One region of the Paenibacillus sp. FSL H7-0442 genome, then DNA from elsewhere that is predicted to be linked to it. Evidence: predicted binding sites of a transcription regulator. Region 1 holds the regulator's gene; each other region holds the start of a gene.
The links. The regulator Rex, encoded in region 1, represses fermentation and respiration genes when NADH is low (regulators of the CRP and FNR family bind a similar motif). The targets are predictions, from matches to a motif close to TTGTGAAATATTTCACAA.

Region 1 (4,547 bases):
TTGGCTACGGCTGAGGTGTTTTTAAAGTGTCTGGGTGAGCTTCAAGCATTACCTCTGATAACGATACAGCGGCTTAGTGATTTGTTTGCAGAGGAAGACAGTGACCTTGGATGGTTTCTTGATGGGGTGCGTGAAGAGAAAGAGCTTGATCCTATTCAGGATTTGGAGGGATATCAGTTTTTTCGTCAGCTTGCGCTAAAAGTGGAAGATTGGACGGAGCTAGCTGCTCCGCGTAGAGAAGATGACCCGAATCCACTGTCAGGTGTTTCCTTTGAGGAGTACATGGATGATGTGCGGGACAATTTGCGTTCATCCTTGAGCCAATATGAGGAGCGCGAGGCGCAGATACAGATGATTGAGGGTGTGAATCAGGCACTGAGTGAAGACAAGCATCTGCTGATTGAAGCAGGTACAGGAACAGGGAAGTCCCTGGGTTATTTGCTCCCATCGCTGTATCACAGTGTGAAAAAGGGACAGCGCGTTATGGTGAGTACACATACGATCAACCTGCAGGAGCAATTACGCGAGCGCGACATTCCGATGCTGACCAAGGTGATTCCGTTTCCGTTCCGGGCTGCTATTTTCAAGGGTCGGGGACATTATTTGTGTCTGCGTAAGTTTGAACATAAAATAAATAGAAGAGACTTCGCGACACCGAAGGAAGATTTAATTACAGCGGCTCAGATGATCGTCTGGTTGACGCTAACAGAAACCGGTGATGATGAAGAACTGAATCTGAGCAACCGTGGAGGGGATTTCTGGGAAACGGTGGCGAGTGATTCAGAGTCCTGTCTTGGTCGTTCTTGCCCATGGTTCCGCAAATGTTATTATCATCGTGCACGCCATGAAGCAGGAATAGCGGATGTTGTTATTACGAATCATTCTAAGTTGTTCACAGACGTCAAAGCCAGTCATCAGTTATTGCCGAGCTATGAACATCTGGTGATAGATGAAGCCCATCACCTGGAGGAAGTAGCTGGTAAACACCTAGGTATGCATATGAAATATTTCACACTCGTGCATACACTGACGCGACTGTTCAAAGACAGCAAGAATGGACAACTGCCTTCACTTCGTCAACAGTTGGCGAAATCGGGACACGAGAAGTCGGCAGATTGGGCCTCAACCATTGATCAGCTGTATCCGCTCGTGTTAGAGGTGAAGGAAACTTGGGACCTGCTAAGCGACAAACTGTTTGGCATGTTGCCGGAGCGAAGTGATGCGACACCGGGTGAAACAGGACAGTTTTCTTCCCGTCTCAAACCTTCGGCCAAGCCTGCAAAGTGGGATCAGGCGGGAGCTTTGGAAAATCAGCTATATGTAACAATGAGCGAAATTTTGCGCAAGGGCGACAAGCTGATGCTGGACGTCAAGGAAGAACATGACGATTATGCGGCGGATAGCCTTATTACAGATATCACGGGTCTGCTCAAGGATTTGGCGGGGATTCGAGAAAATTTGCGCTTTTTTATCCGACTCGATGATGAAACAACCGTATACTGGCTCGAGGCGAGCGGGCAATTCCGTAGTAAATCATTGCAATTTTATGCGGTACCCGTCGATGTGAGCCGCCAGTTGAAAGAAATGTTTTTTGACAAAAAAAGAAGCATTATTCTGACTTCTGCTACCTTGTCGGTAGATAAGTCGTTTCAGTACATGATCGATCAGCTCGGCTTACAGGAGGCCGCAGATCAAGAGCGGCTGATGACTTCGCAGCTCCCGTCACCCTTTAATTACAGGGATCAGGTGTTGCTGGTTATTCCACGGGATTTCCCAAGTGTGAAGGGCAGTGTAGGAGATGCGCATTTTGTAGATATGCTCGTTAGCTCTCTAGGAGCGACTGCTCAGGCGACACGTGGGAGAATGCTCGTTCTGTTTACGTCCTATCGGATGCTCCGGCAAGTGTATGAGCCGCTCAAAGAGGCCTTAGCATCCAGCGAAATTACTGTGCTGGGACAAGGTGTGGACAGTGGAAGTCGCAGCAAGCTAACCCGCCGGTTTCAGGAAGCGAAAGCTTCTGTATTGCTGGGGACCAGCAGTTTCTGGGAAGGCGTCGATATTCCGGGGAAGGCTCTGACTTGTCTAGCCATTGTTCGCTTGCCGTTTCAACCGCCGAATCACCCGCTGCTGGAGGCAAAAAGCGAACTGCTCCAGCAGCAGAAGAAGAATCCATTTATGAAGCTGTCTGTACCGCAAGCGGTCATTCGCTTCAAACAGGGATTTGGTCGGTTGGTACGTACAGCGAACGACCACGGGGTCGTTATCGTTTATGATACGCGTGTGATTGAATCCTATTACGGAAAGCACTTTTTGTACTCGTTACCGGGACCAAAAATGGAGCATATGCCATCGGAGCAAATGGTGCCCCGCATCGCCGAATGGCTCCAATCCGCCCCGGAGACAGAGGCATAACGGACGGACATAAGTATGTTCGTTACAATTAGGGGGAGCAAGTATGAAATCAGATAAAATTTCAGAGGCTGTCGTACGGAGGTTACCCGTATATTTACGTTATCTGAATGCACTGCACAAACGGGAGGTGGCTACGGTCTCTTCTCAAGAGTTGGGACAGAGGCTAGATTTGAACCCGGCCCAAATCCGTAAAGATCTTGCTTATTTTGGAGATTTTGGTCGGAAGGGTATTGGTTATGATGTTTCTTATCTCATTGAGAAAATACGCCATATCCTGAAAATCGACCAACAAATTAATGTAGTATTGGTCGGAGCGGGTAATCTGGGGCAAGCCCTTTCGAATTATAACGCTTATTTAAAAGACAATATGAAGATTGTAGCGGTATTTGATGCGTTTCCGGATAAGGTAGGAACCAAGATCAATACATTGGTCGTGCAACCGATGGATGAACTGGAAGCGACTGTGAAAGAAAAACACATTCGAATCGGGATTATTACCGTACCTGATTTTGAAGCACAGCACGTGGCTGACAGGCTTATTGAGAGCGGAATTGGAGCGATCCTGAACTTTGCACCGACTACTCTCAAGGCACCAGCCAACATTCGGATTCATGCCACAGACTTTACAACTGATTTGCTTAGCCTCGCTTATTATTTGGAGGACGGAAAGGAAGAAACCCAATATGACAGTGAATAAATGGATGATTAAAAACGGATCTTTTGCCATAAATGGACCAGAAGCAGGGGTAGTCCATGGTTTTATGATTGTGGAGGATAGTCGTATTACTTATATTGGCGAAACCTTGCCTGCGGGTGAGGAAGAGACGGAAGCGATCGATGGTAAAGGGCTATTGTTTTTACCTGGTCTGATCAATACTCATGGTCATGCGGCGATGTCTCTACTGCGTGGGCATGGAGATGATTTGGCACTTCAAGTATGGCTTCAAGAAAAAATGTGGCCTATGGAAGCCAAGTTTACTTCTACAGACGTGTACTGGGGTACGTCCTTGTCTGTGCTGGAAATGCTGAAAGGTGGAACAACAACCTTCCTCGATATGTACGATCATATGGATGAAGTGGCTCGTGTGGCTGAAGAGTCAGGTATTCGTGCAAGTCTGATGCGTGGAGCAATTGGACTATGTTCGGAGGAAGAACAGCGAATCAAGCTGGCAGAGGCCGTGACTTTTGCACGTAACTGGCACGGTAAAGCAGACGGGCGTATTACTACGATGATGTCTCCGCACGCGCCATATACATGTCCACCTGCGTTTATTGAAAAATTCGTACAAGCTGCGCATGATCTGGACTTGCCACTGCATACGCACATGTCTGAGACGATCGCCGAAGTAGAGCAAAACGTACGCGACTACGGTTTGCGTCCGGTTGCACACTTGGATAAGCTTGGCTTTTTCTCCCGTCCTTCGCTTGTTGCCCATGGCGTTCATTTGAACGACGAAGAAATAGCTTTACTGGCAGAACGTGGTGTAGCGGTTTCCCACAATCCTGGCAGCAACTTGAAGCTGGCAAGTGGTGTGGCAAGAGTGCCTGAATTGCTGCGTGCAGGGGTTACGGTTTCTCTCGGAACGGATGGTCCTGCCAGCAATAATAACCTGGATATGTTCGAGGAAATGCGTCTGGCAGCACTTATTCACAAGGGTGTATCCGGTGACCCTACGGCAGTTCCTGCAAGTGAAGCGCTGCGTCTGGCAACAGAATACGGTGCAAAGTCGATTGGTTTAAAAGAAGTAGGAGCGTTGGCAGCAGGCAACAAGGCTGACTTTATCGCGTTGGATCTGAATCAGGCACATTTCTTGCCGCGTACAGATCTTATTTCCCATGCGGTATACTCTGCAAGCGCCAAGGACGTGGCTCATGTGTGGGTAGACGGTCGTCAGGTTGTGAAAAACGGCGAATGCCTGACTATGGACGAGGAACGTATCAAACATGAGGCACAAGCCGCCTTTGAAGGGCTGCTGTCGCGCTAATTCAGGTGTCACATCCCCTTAGAGAGGAAGCACGGGTTTGAAAAATAAGAAAAAATGGATAGCGGTCGCCATTTTGGCCGTGATACTGATCCTGGTCAGCATTTTCTGGTATTATTCCTATGTTACTCAAGACCAGGTGGCTGAGAAAAA
Region 2 (4,547 bases), 150 kb from region 1:
ATTTACAACACCAATCTTCCTTCGTTGACACTTGGTTGCGGTTCGTACGGTCGTAACTCGACTTCGTCGAACGTATCGGCAGTCAATCTGATTAATGTGAAAAGGGTGGCGAAACGGACGGTGAATATGCAATGGTTCAAAGTACCTTCCAAAATCTATTTTGAAAAAAATTCGACACAGTATCTTGCTAAAATGCCTGATATCACACGTGTAGCTATTATCACAGACCCTATGATGGTACAACTGGGATATGTAGATCGTGTTATTCATTATCTGCATCAGCGCCAAACACCAGTAGCTATCGAAGTGTTCTCTGAAGTAGAGCCAGATCCATCGACAGTTACGGTAGAACGTGGTACTGAAATGATGAGACGTTTCCAACCGGATTGCATCATCGCACTGGGCGGCGGTTCGCCAATGGATGCCGCTAAAGGCATGTGGATGTTCTATGAATATCCAGATACTGATTTCAATAACTTAAAACAAAAATTCATGGATATCCGTAAACGGATTTACAAGTACCCACGTCTGGGCCAAAAAGCACAATTTGTAGCTATCCCTACAACATCGGGTACAGGTTCCGAAGTTACATCGTTCGCAGTAATTACGGACAAAAACCTGGGCGACACGAAGTACCCACTGGCTGACTATGAGTTGACTCCTGATGTGGCAATTATTGACCCAGTGTTTGTATATTCGCTGCCTAAAACAGCTGTAGCGGACACAGGTATGGACGTTCTGACACATGCTATCGAGGCTTACGTGTCCGTAATGGCTAATGACTACACAGATGGTCTGGCAATTAAAGCCATTCAATTGGTATTCCAATACCTAGAACAATCGGCTCTGACCGGTGATAAGCTGGCTCGTGAAAAAATGCATAATGCTTCCACACTTGCTGGTATGGCGTTTGCTAATGCATTCTTGGGCATTAACCACAGTCTTGCACATAAATGGGGTGGACAATACCATACAGCGCATGGCCGCACGAATGCCATTTTGATGCCGCACGTTATTCGTTATAATGCGAAAAAACCGACAAAATTTGCTTCGTTCCCTAAATATTCGCACTTTGTTGCGGATGAGCGTTATGCAGAAATCGCGCGCATACTGGGACTGCCTGCACGCACCACCGAAGAAGGGGTTAACAGCTTGATCGAAGCGATCCGTAAAATGAACAAAACACTCGGTATCGAGGAATCGTTCCAACAAATCGGTTTCGATGCGAAAGATTTCGAATCACGTGTAGATTATCTGGCTGACCGCGCATTTGAAGATCAATGTACAACTGCGAATCCTAAGTTGCCACTGGTTACTGAGTTGGCTGATGTCTATCGCAATGCCTTCTACGGACGTTTTGACCAATAATATAATAGGTAAGAAGAGGCTTGTGAAAAAGCATTTTCTCGTTCAATACCGATGCAGGCTCTCTATATAGAGGGCCTGTTGGTTTGGGAAGGGAGGTGAACGGCAAGGCTAAGGATATAGGCGCGAAGCTAGGGAAAATAAAGTGACAAAAATCACTCATATTGTGATTTTTGTCACATACTACACTCTATCATTATTCTACAATAAGGGTGTAAGAAAGGTCCCGACACTGAGCGTAAGGCATCGGTGAACAGGCCGGGCTCAAGAAATAGCTTTATCGTGAAAAAAATCACAAGTCCGGAAGACCAAACAATTTGGAGGGATTTACATGTCGGTGATTGAGAGAGAATTACAAGAGCAACAATCTGGCTGGAGAGGTTTTAAAAAAGGCAAATGGACTAAAGAAGTCAACGTCAACGATTTTATTGAAACCAATATCTTACCTTATGTTGGCAATGAAGAATTTTTGGTTGGTCCTACGGCCAACACAACTGCATTGTGGGATATTGTATCCGATCTTACCAAAAAAGAGTTGGCAAACGGCGGCGTGCTTGATGTAGACGTGAATACGCCATCCACTATTATTTCACATAAACCGGGTTATCTAGACCGGGATAAAGAGCAAATTGTCGGTGTACAAACAGATGCTCCATTCAAACGTTCTTTACAGCCGTTTGGCGGAATTCGAATGATGATCGACGCTTGCAAAGCCTATGGTTTTGAAGTGCCAGAAAGTATCATTGATATCTTCACTCATATTCGTAAAACTCACAACCAAGGTGTATTTGACGCTTATACAGATGAAATGAGAGCGGCTCGTAAAGCTGGTATCATTACTGGTCTGCCAGATGCATACGGCCGTGGTCGTATTATCGGTGACTATCGTCGTGTAGCTTTATACGGTGCAGACTTCTTGATCCAAGATAAAAAGCTGCAACTGAAAAGCCTTGAAGTTGATTCCATGGAAGAAGACGTAATTCGTCTGCGTGAGGAAATTTCCGAGCAAATTCGTGCTTTGAATGAACTGAAACAAATGGCTGCTGAGCACGGTTTTGATATTTCAAAACCTGCTAACAATGCGAAAGAAGCTTTCCAATGGGTATATTTTGGATATCTTGCAGCAATCAAAGAACAAAATGGTGCAGCAATGTCCTTAGGACGTGTATCTTCCTTCCTTGATATTTACTCTCAACGTGATATGGAAGAGGGTACAATGACAGAAGAACAAGCTCAAGAACTGGTCGATCATTTTGTTATGAAATTGCGTATTGTTAAGTTCTTGCGCACACCTGACTATAATGAACTGTTCAGTGGAGATCCAACTTGGGTTACTGAGTCCATTGGTGGTATGTCCGTAACTGGAGAAACTCGGGTAACTAAAAACAGCTTCCGTTTCCTGCACACCCTCTACAATCTGGGACCTGCACCGGAACCGAACCTGACTGTACTGTGGTCGGAAAAATTGCCTGAAGGCTTCAAAAAATATTGTGCGAAAGTTTCTATTGAAACTAGCTCCATTCAGTACGAGAATGACGATCTGATGCGTCCGATTTATGGAGACGACTATGGTATTGCTTGTTGTGTATCGGCAATGAAAATCGGTAAACAAATGCAATTCTTTGGTGCTCGTGCTAACTTGGCTAAAGCTCTGCTGTATGCAATTAACGGTGGTAAAGATGAAAAATCTGGCGTCCAAGTAGGGCCTGAATTCCCAGCCATTACAGGTGAAGTTCTGGATTATGAAGAAGTGTTGAGTCGCTTCAAACCTATGATGGAATGGTTGGCCAAACTGTATATGAACACTTTGAATGTTATTCACTACATGCATGATAAATATAGCTACGAACGCATTGAAATGGCGTTGCATGATCGTGATATTCTCCGCACCATGGCTTGTGGTATTGCGGGTCTGTCAGTTGCTACCGACTCCTTGAGTGCCATTAAATTTGCAAAAGTTAAACCAATCCGTAACGAAAAAGGGATTGCTGTTGACTTTGAAATTGAAGGCGAATACCCTTGCTACGGTAACAACGATGACCGTGTAGATAACATCGCTGTGGAACTGGTAGAGAGCTTCATGAGCATGATTCGCAAGCATAAAGCTTATCGTAATGCGCTTCCTACTCAATCTGTACTGACTATTACTTCTAACGTGGTGTATGGTAAGAAAACAGGTACAACACCGGATGGACGTAAAGCAGGCGAACCGTTTGCACCAGGGGCAAACCCAATGCACGGCCGTGATAAAAAAGGTGCTTTGGCATCTCTGAGTTCCGTAGCCAAATTGCCTTATGAACACAGTCTGGATGGTATCTCGAACACCTTCTCTATCGTGCCTAAAGCACTGGGTAAAGAAGAAGAAACACGCAAAACAAACCTTGTTTCGATGATGGATGGCTATTTTGGAAGCCACGCACATCATCTGAATGTCAATGTGTTTGCTCGCGAACAACTGTTGGATGCAATGGAACACCCAGAAAACTATCCACAGCTGACGATCCGTGTTTCCGGTTATGCCGTTAACTTTATCAAGCTGACTCGTGAACAACAATTGGATGTTATTAACCGTACTTTCCACGGTACAATGTAAATAAGTATTACAATGACGCACGCATAGCGGATGCGGGAAGGATGATGCAACATGTTGAAAGGACACATACACTCATTGGAAACCTTCGGGACCGTCGATGGTCCCGGCATCCGCTTCGTGCTCTTTATGCAAGGATGCTTGTTGAAATGTCAGTATTGCCATAATCCGGACACTTGGGCCTTGAATGAAGGCAATCCAATGACCCTAGAGGAAGTATTGGCTGAAATTGAACCGTATTTAGCCTATTACCGTTCTTCGGGAGGCGGATTGACCGTATCCGGTGGAGAACCGACATTGCAAGCTCATTTTGTAGCAGAGCTGTTCAAAGAAGTGAAACGTCGCTGGAATTTGCACACGACACTGGACAGTAATGGCTTTAATGATGCGGGCCGTATCCATGATCTGCTGGACGTAACAGACTTGGTGTTACTTGATATAAAGCATATTGACAACGACAAGCATATTAAGCTTACAGGCAAGTCCAACGACCGTATGCTAAGCACAGCTCGCTGGTTGTCTGAGCAAGGGCGTAAAATGTGGATTAGACACGTATTTGTACCGGGTATTCATGATGACGAGCAAGATTTAT
Region 3 (4,547 bases), 1.5 Mb from region 1:
TTATGGAAAACAAAATAGCTCCACGCCTGATAAGCCAGCACAAAGGGTAAAAGCGTTGCTGCAACAATCGTCATGGCTTTCAGGGTGTAATGACTGGAGCTTGCATTATAAATCGTCAAATCAAAAGCACTGTTAATCGAGCTCACCATAAATCTTGGGAACAAACCGACGAATAACGAAACGAAGGTCAGCAAAATCACTGCACCTGTCATCCCGAAGGCCCATCCTTCACGGCGCTGCTTCAGGAAGTACCACGTCAGCACATAGGCGACAATTCCGACTGCTACCGCAGCATACATAAAGGGACCGCGACGCGCAAATAAATCCGTTGCAAAATAAGTCCATACCACCATGCCCGCAAGTAAAATGCCCAATACCGGAAGAAATTTGGATGCCATCACGCGAGCACGATCCCGTACTTCTCCAATCGTCCGCAGAGAAATAAACGTCAGTCCGTGCATTAGGCACATTCCGACCACTGTCAGTCCAATCCATACGGTATATCCATTGAATACATCGGAAAATCCAGCTTTCAAATCCATGTTTTGCTGAATAGGTACACCTTTCACCAAAGCCGCAAAAGCCATACCGAACAGCATCGGCGGTAGAAAGCTGCCAATCAGAATGCAGGCATCCCACGTTCCTGTCCACCATTTTCCTTCAGCCTTTCCGCGGAACTCAAAAGAAACTCCACGCAAGATCAAACCTAGCAAAATAAACACAAATACGAGATAATATCCGCTGAACATAGTCGCATAAAAATGCGGAAAAGCGGCAAACATTGCACCTGCTGCTGTAATCAGCCACACTTCGTTGGCATCCCAGAATGGACCAATCGTATTGATCATCAAACGTTTTTGTTGGTCGTTACGCGGCACCAATCCTGTGGCCATTCCTACGCCAAAATCAAAGCCCTCCAGAAAAAAGAAGCCGGTAAACAGCACAGCGATCAATAAGAACCATAAATCATTTAGCGACAATGGTGTCACCCCCTTGAGCAAAAGGATCATGAATTACCGTTTGCTGATGTGGCTCAATATCTGGACCTTTACGAGCCGTACGGTAAAACAGAAACGCCAGCACACCTGTTAAAATTAAATACAATGTAGTAAATGAGATGAACGAGAATAGCACTTCTCCTGCCACAACGGTAGGCGAAACAGAATCTTTCGTTTGAAGCAAACCAAATACCGTCCACGGTTGGCGACCTATTTCAGTCATGATCCAACCTGAAGTATTCCCAATGAATGGAAGGGATATCCCCCATATCATCAGACGGAAGAACCAGCGATGTGAACCTTCCAGCTTTTTACGGAACGTCAGGTAAGCCCCGTATAAGGCGAGTGCAATCATGCCACATCCAGCCGCAATCATAATGCGGAAGCTCCAAAACGTGGTACGTACTGGCGGGATATAATCGCCCGGACCATACGTTTTTTCATATTGGGCTTGCAGCTCATTCATACCAGGCACAGAGCCGGTAAATTTACTATAGGATAGAAAACTCAAAGCAAAAGGAACTTTAATCTCAAAGGTATTTCCCTTGTTTCCAGGATCAATCCATGCGATAACGGTCCAAGGAGCGGGGTCACCACTGTTCTCCCATAATCCCTCACTGGCAGCCATCTTCATCGGTTGTGTTTTCACCAAATATTGAGCCTGTCCATGACCAAACAAAGGAATAGCAATGGCACTGATTAAGGCAACAATAATACTCAATTTAAAAGAAGGTTTAAAAAAGTCCATATTCTTTTTGTGCATCAGCTTCCATGCACTGATACCCGCGATCAGAAATGCTCCTGTCGCAAAAGCAGCAAACAATGTATGTGGGAATTCCCATAACAGTTGTTCATTCGTTAGCAGAGCAGCAAAATCTTTCATTTCTGCACGTCCATTTTGAATCTCATATCCTACTGGACGCTGCATGAATGAATTAGCAGCTAGAATCCACAATGCCGATAACATCGTACCGATAGATACCAACCACATACAGATTAAATGGACCGTTTTGGACAATCTTTCCCAACCGAATACCCATAATCCGATAAAGGTCGATTCCAGGAAAAATGCAAGCAGCGCTTCAATCGCCAGCGGCGTACCAAATACATCACCCACAAAACGGGAAAAGTCCGACCAGTTCATCCCGAACTGAAATTCTTGCAAAATCCCGGTGACTACGCCCAGTGCAAAGTTAATCAGCAGAAACGTTCCCCAGAATTGAGCCATTTTCTTGTACAAGTCATTTTTCTTAATAACATACATAGTCTCCATAATTGCCACCAATAACGACAATCCAATGGAGATCGGCACATAAACAAAGTGAAGAATCGTTGTGGTTGCAAACTGCAACCGTGCCAAATCCAATACGTCCATGATGTTGCTCCTCCCCCTGTACTTCTCTTAACATTGATTTATAGTGTCTGTAATCTGAAGTCTTCTACATTTGTGACAGTATTCACATTCTTACATATGCAGCGGTCACCTTTTAGAAAATGACTCACTCAACTACCTTCACCATGGTGTCATGATCCGGCTTCAGATTATCCCCATTATATAGAATAAATTTAAATGAAATAGAATCGAAAATGTGAACATCGTGTCAAAGCTGTGTCATAACGATGGCGATTTGATGAAAACAGCCTAAATCCCATAATAAATGTGACATTTCCTATTGATCTATCTTTTTTCATCATGCAAAAAAAGCCTCTCTTCGTTCGGAGGTTGTACCTCCGACATCTGCAAGAGAGACTTCATAGCGTTATACCTAGGATTCTATCAACAGCCATCTGTTCCTCCGTTCTTTTGAACCCGATTTCGATAGGAGGAAGGTGACATTCCAGCATACTTTTTAAATTTACTATGAAAATAATCTGCGTTCGCATACCCTACGCGTTCCGCCACCTGGTGTACCTTAATTCCTTGTGCAAGCAACTCCCTTGCTCGCTCAATCCTCACCTTATCCAGGTAGGCATTAAAGGCCTCGCCAGTATGACTTTTGAACAATTTGCCCAAATAGCCACTATTGTAATTAAACATATCTGCCAGTAACTCCAATCGCAAATTTTCATCATAATGACTATGAATAAAGTCAATCATTTGTTTCATGATGATGTCCTTGCCACCGGGATCAGTCTGTCCAATCCATTGCAACACATGCTCCAGCGAGTGATCCACCAGCTCGCCCAATGTGGAATAAGCATATACATCGGTTATAAAGCTGGAGTGCTCCTCCAGCACGGTTCGGCTGTGATCCTGTCCGGCTGCATACTTGTTCAACGCCAGTGTGAATGTTTGGGCGAACGCCGCCTTGATTGCGGATTCTGTACGATAAATCCGTGGAAATTGGCCTTCCATTTCCTTAATGACACGGGTTGCAGCTTCACTATTAGCCATATCTAGCGCATAGTACAGCTTTTCTGCATAACGTAGGGGATCATCTGTGGCACTATCAGACGTTCCACTCATTTCAGTCTCGACTGTCTCCAATTTGTGTAGGTCTCCGGAAAGCATGACTCTTTCTGCCCGGAACAAAAACGTACGCTCTAACAATCGTAGTGCCTGCTCAAAAGATCTGGGAATGTCGCTAAGACTGGCTACAGGATCACCGGCAGCCACATAAATTTCCGTAGCCCACGCCTTTAGCTCCTGTCGCCAAGCAGCTAGTAACTGAACAGCATCTCTCTCCGTTTTTAACGTGGCGGGAAGCAAAAGACCCATATATATTCCAGCCTCAAACACGATACCTCTGCCTTGCTCATGGCACATTTCTGTTAGTCGCTGCTTTGCTGCCGACTGCCGGGCTTGCCGATCCCAGTCAGGTATACGTAAATCCAGCAGAATAACCTGATAGCTACTCCAGTCCAAGTCTGGTAACGCTGGCTGTTGTCCATATTTTCCGTTACCGCTTTGATGTTCAGCCTGCTTGGATGCTCTGTGCAGAGAATCGCTGCTTTCTACAGCATTACGAGTATACTCTCGATGAACCGGAAACAATAGAGCTTCGATCCAATTACGCTCATGAGAAGGCGGACTTCCCCATTTGCCGACTTCTTTCTCATCCTCAATGTTTTGCCGTACCCGCTTCAACTCTGTCGTCATTTCTTCCTCATCAACTGGCTTCAGTAGATAGCCATCTACTCCGAAGCCCATGGCTTGCCGTGCATAATCAAAGTCTGCATATCCGCTTAATATGAGAAAATGATACGGCTCCCCGTTCTTTTCACGTATACTACGTATAACCTCCAGTCCACTCATCCCGGGCATACGAATATCTACAATGACTAGCTCCGGCCGATGCTCTCCGAACTTATCCAGAGCCTCGCGTCCATTCCCTGCCGTATCGACAATACGGAAGCCACAATCCCCCCAGTCAATAATGGAGGACAATCCTTCACGAATCGCTGGCTCGTCATCTACAATCATCGCTTTATACATTCGACTCTTCCTCCCTTGGTATGGAAAAGTATACGGTTGTTCCTACTTGTAATGCGCTTTCAATATGCAATCCATAACGTTCACCATACATCAATGTCAGACGTTGATGTACA

Region 2: the regulator Rex is predicted to act here: its motif matches at 1,646-1,663, upstream of pflB (formate C-acetyltransferase).
Region 3: the regulator Rex is predicted to act here: its motif matches at 2,444-2,461, upstream of MHH57_RS21295 (cytochrome ubiquinol oxidase subunit I).

The regions. Positions count from the first base shown of each region.
Region 1 is NZ_CP151963.1:3,293,705-3,298,251, reverse strand. Features, by position in the region: gene dinG (ATP-dependent DNA helicase DinG) at 1-2,412, shown strand, start outside; gene MHH57_RS14340 (redox-sensing transcriptional repressor Rex) at 2,456-3,109, shown strand; gene MHH57_RS14335 (amidohydrolase) at 3,096-4,397, shown strand; gene MHH57_RS14330 (DUF5590 domain-containing protein) at 4,435-4,547, shown strand, end outside.
Region 2 is NZ_CP151963.1:3,447,436-3,451,982, reverse strand. Features, by position in the region: gene adhE (bifunctional acetaldehyde-CoA/alcohol dehydrogenase) at 1-1,368, shown strand, start outside; gene pflB (formate C-acetyltransferase) at 1,697-3,958, shown strand; gene pflA (pyruvate formate-lyase-activating protein) at 4,010-4,547, shown strand, end outside.
Region 3 is NZ_CP151963.1:4,792,876-4,797,422, forward strand. Features, by position in the region: gene cydB (cytochrome d ubiquinol oxidase subunit II) at 1-980, opposite strand, end outside; gene MHH57_RS21295 (cytochrome ubiquinol oxidase subunit I) at 967-2,373, opposite strand; gene MHH57_RS21300 (response regulator transcription factor) at 2,776-4,434, opposite strand; gene MHH57_RS21305 (histidine kinase) at 4,427-4,547, opposite strand, start outside.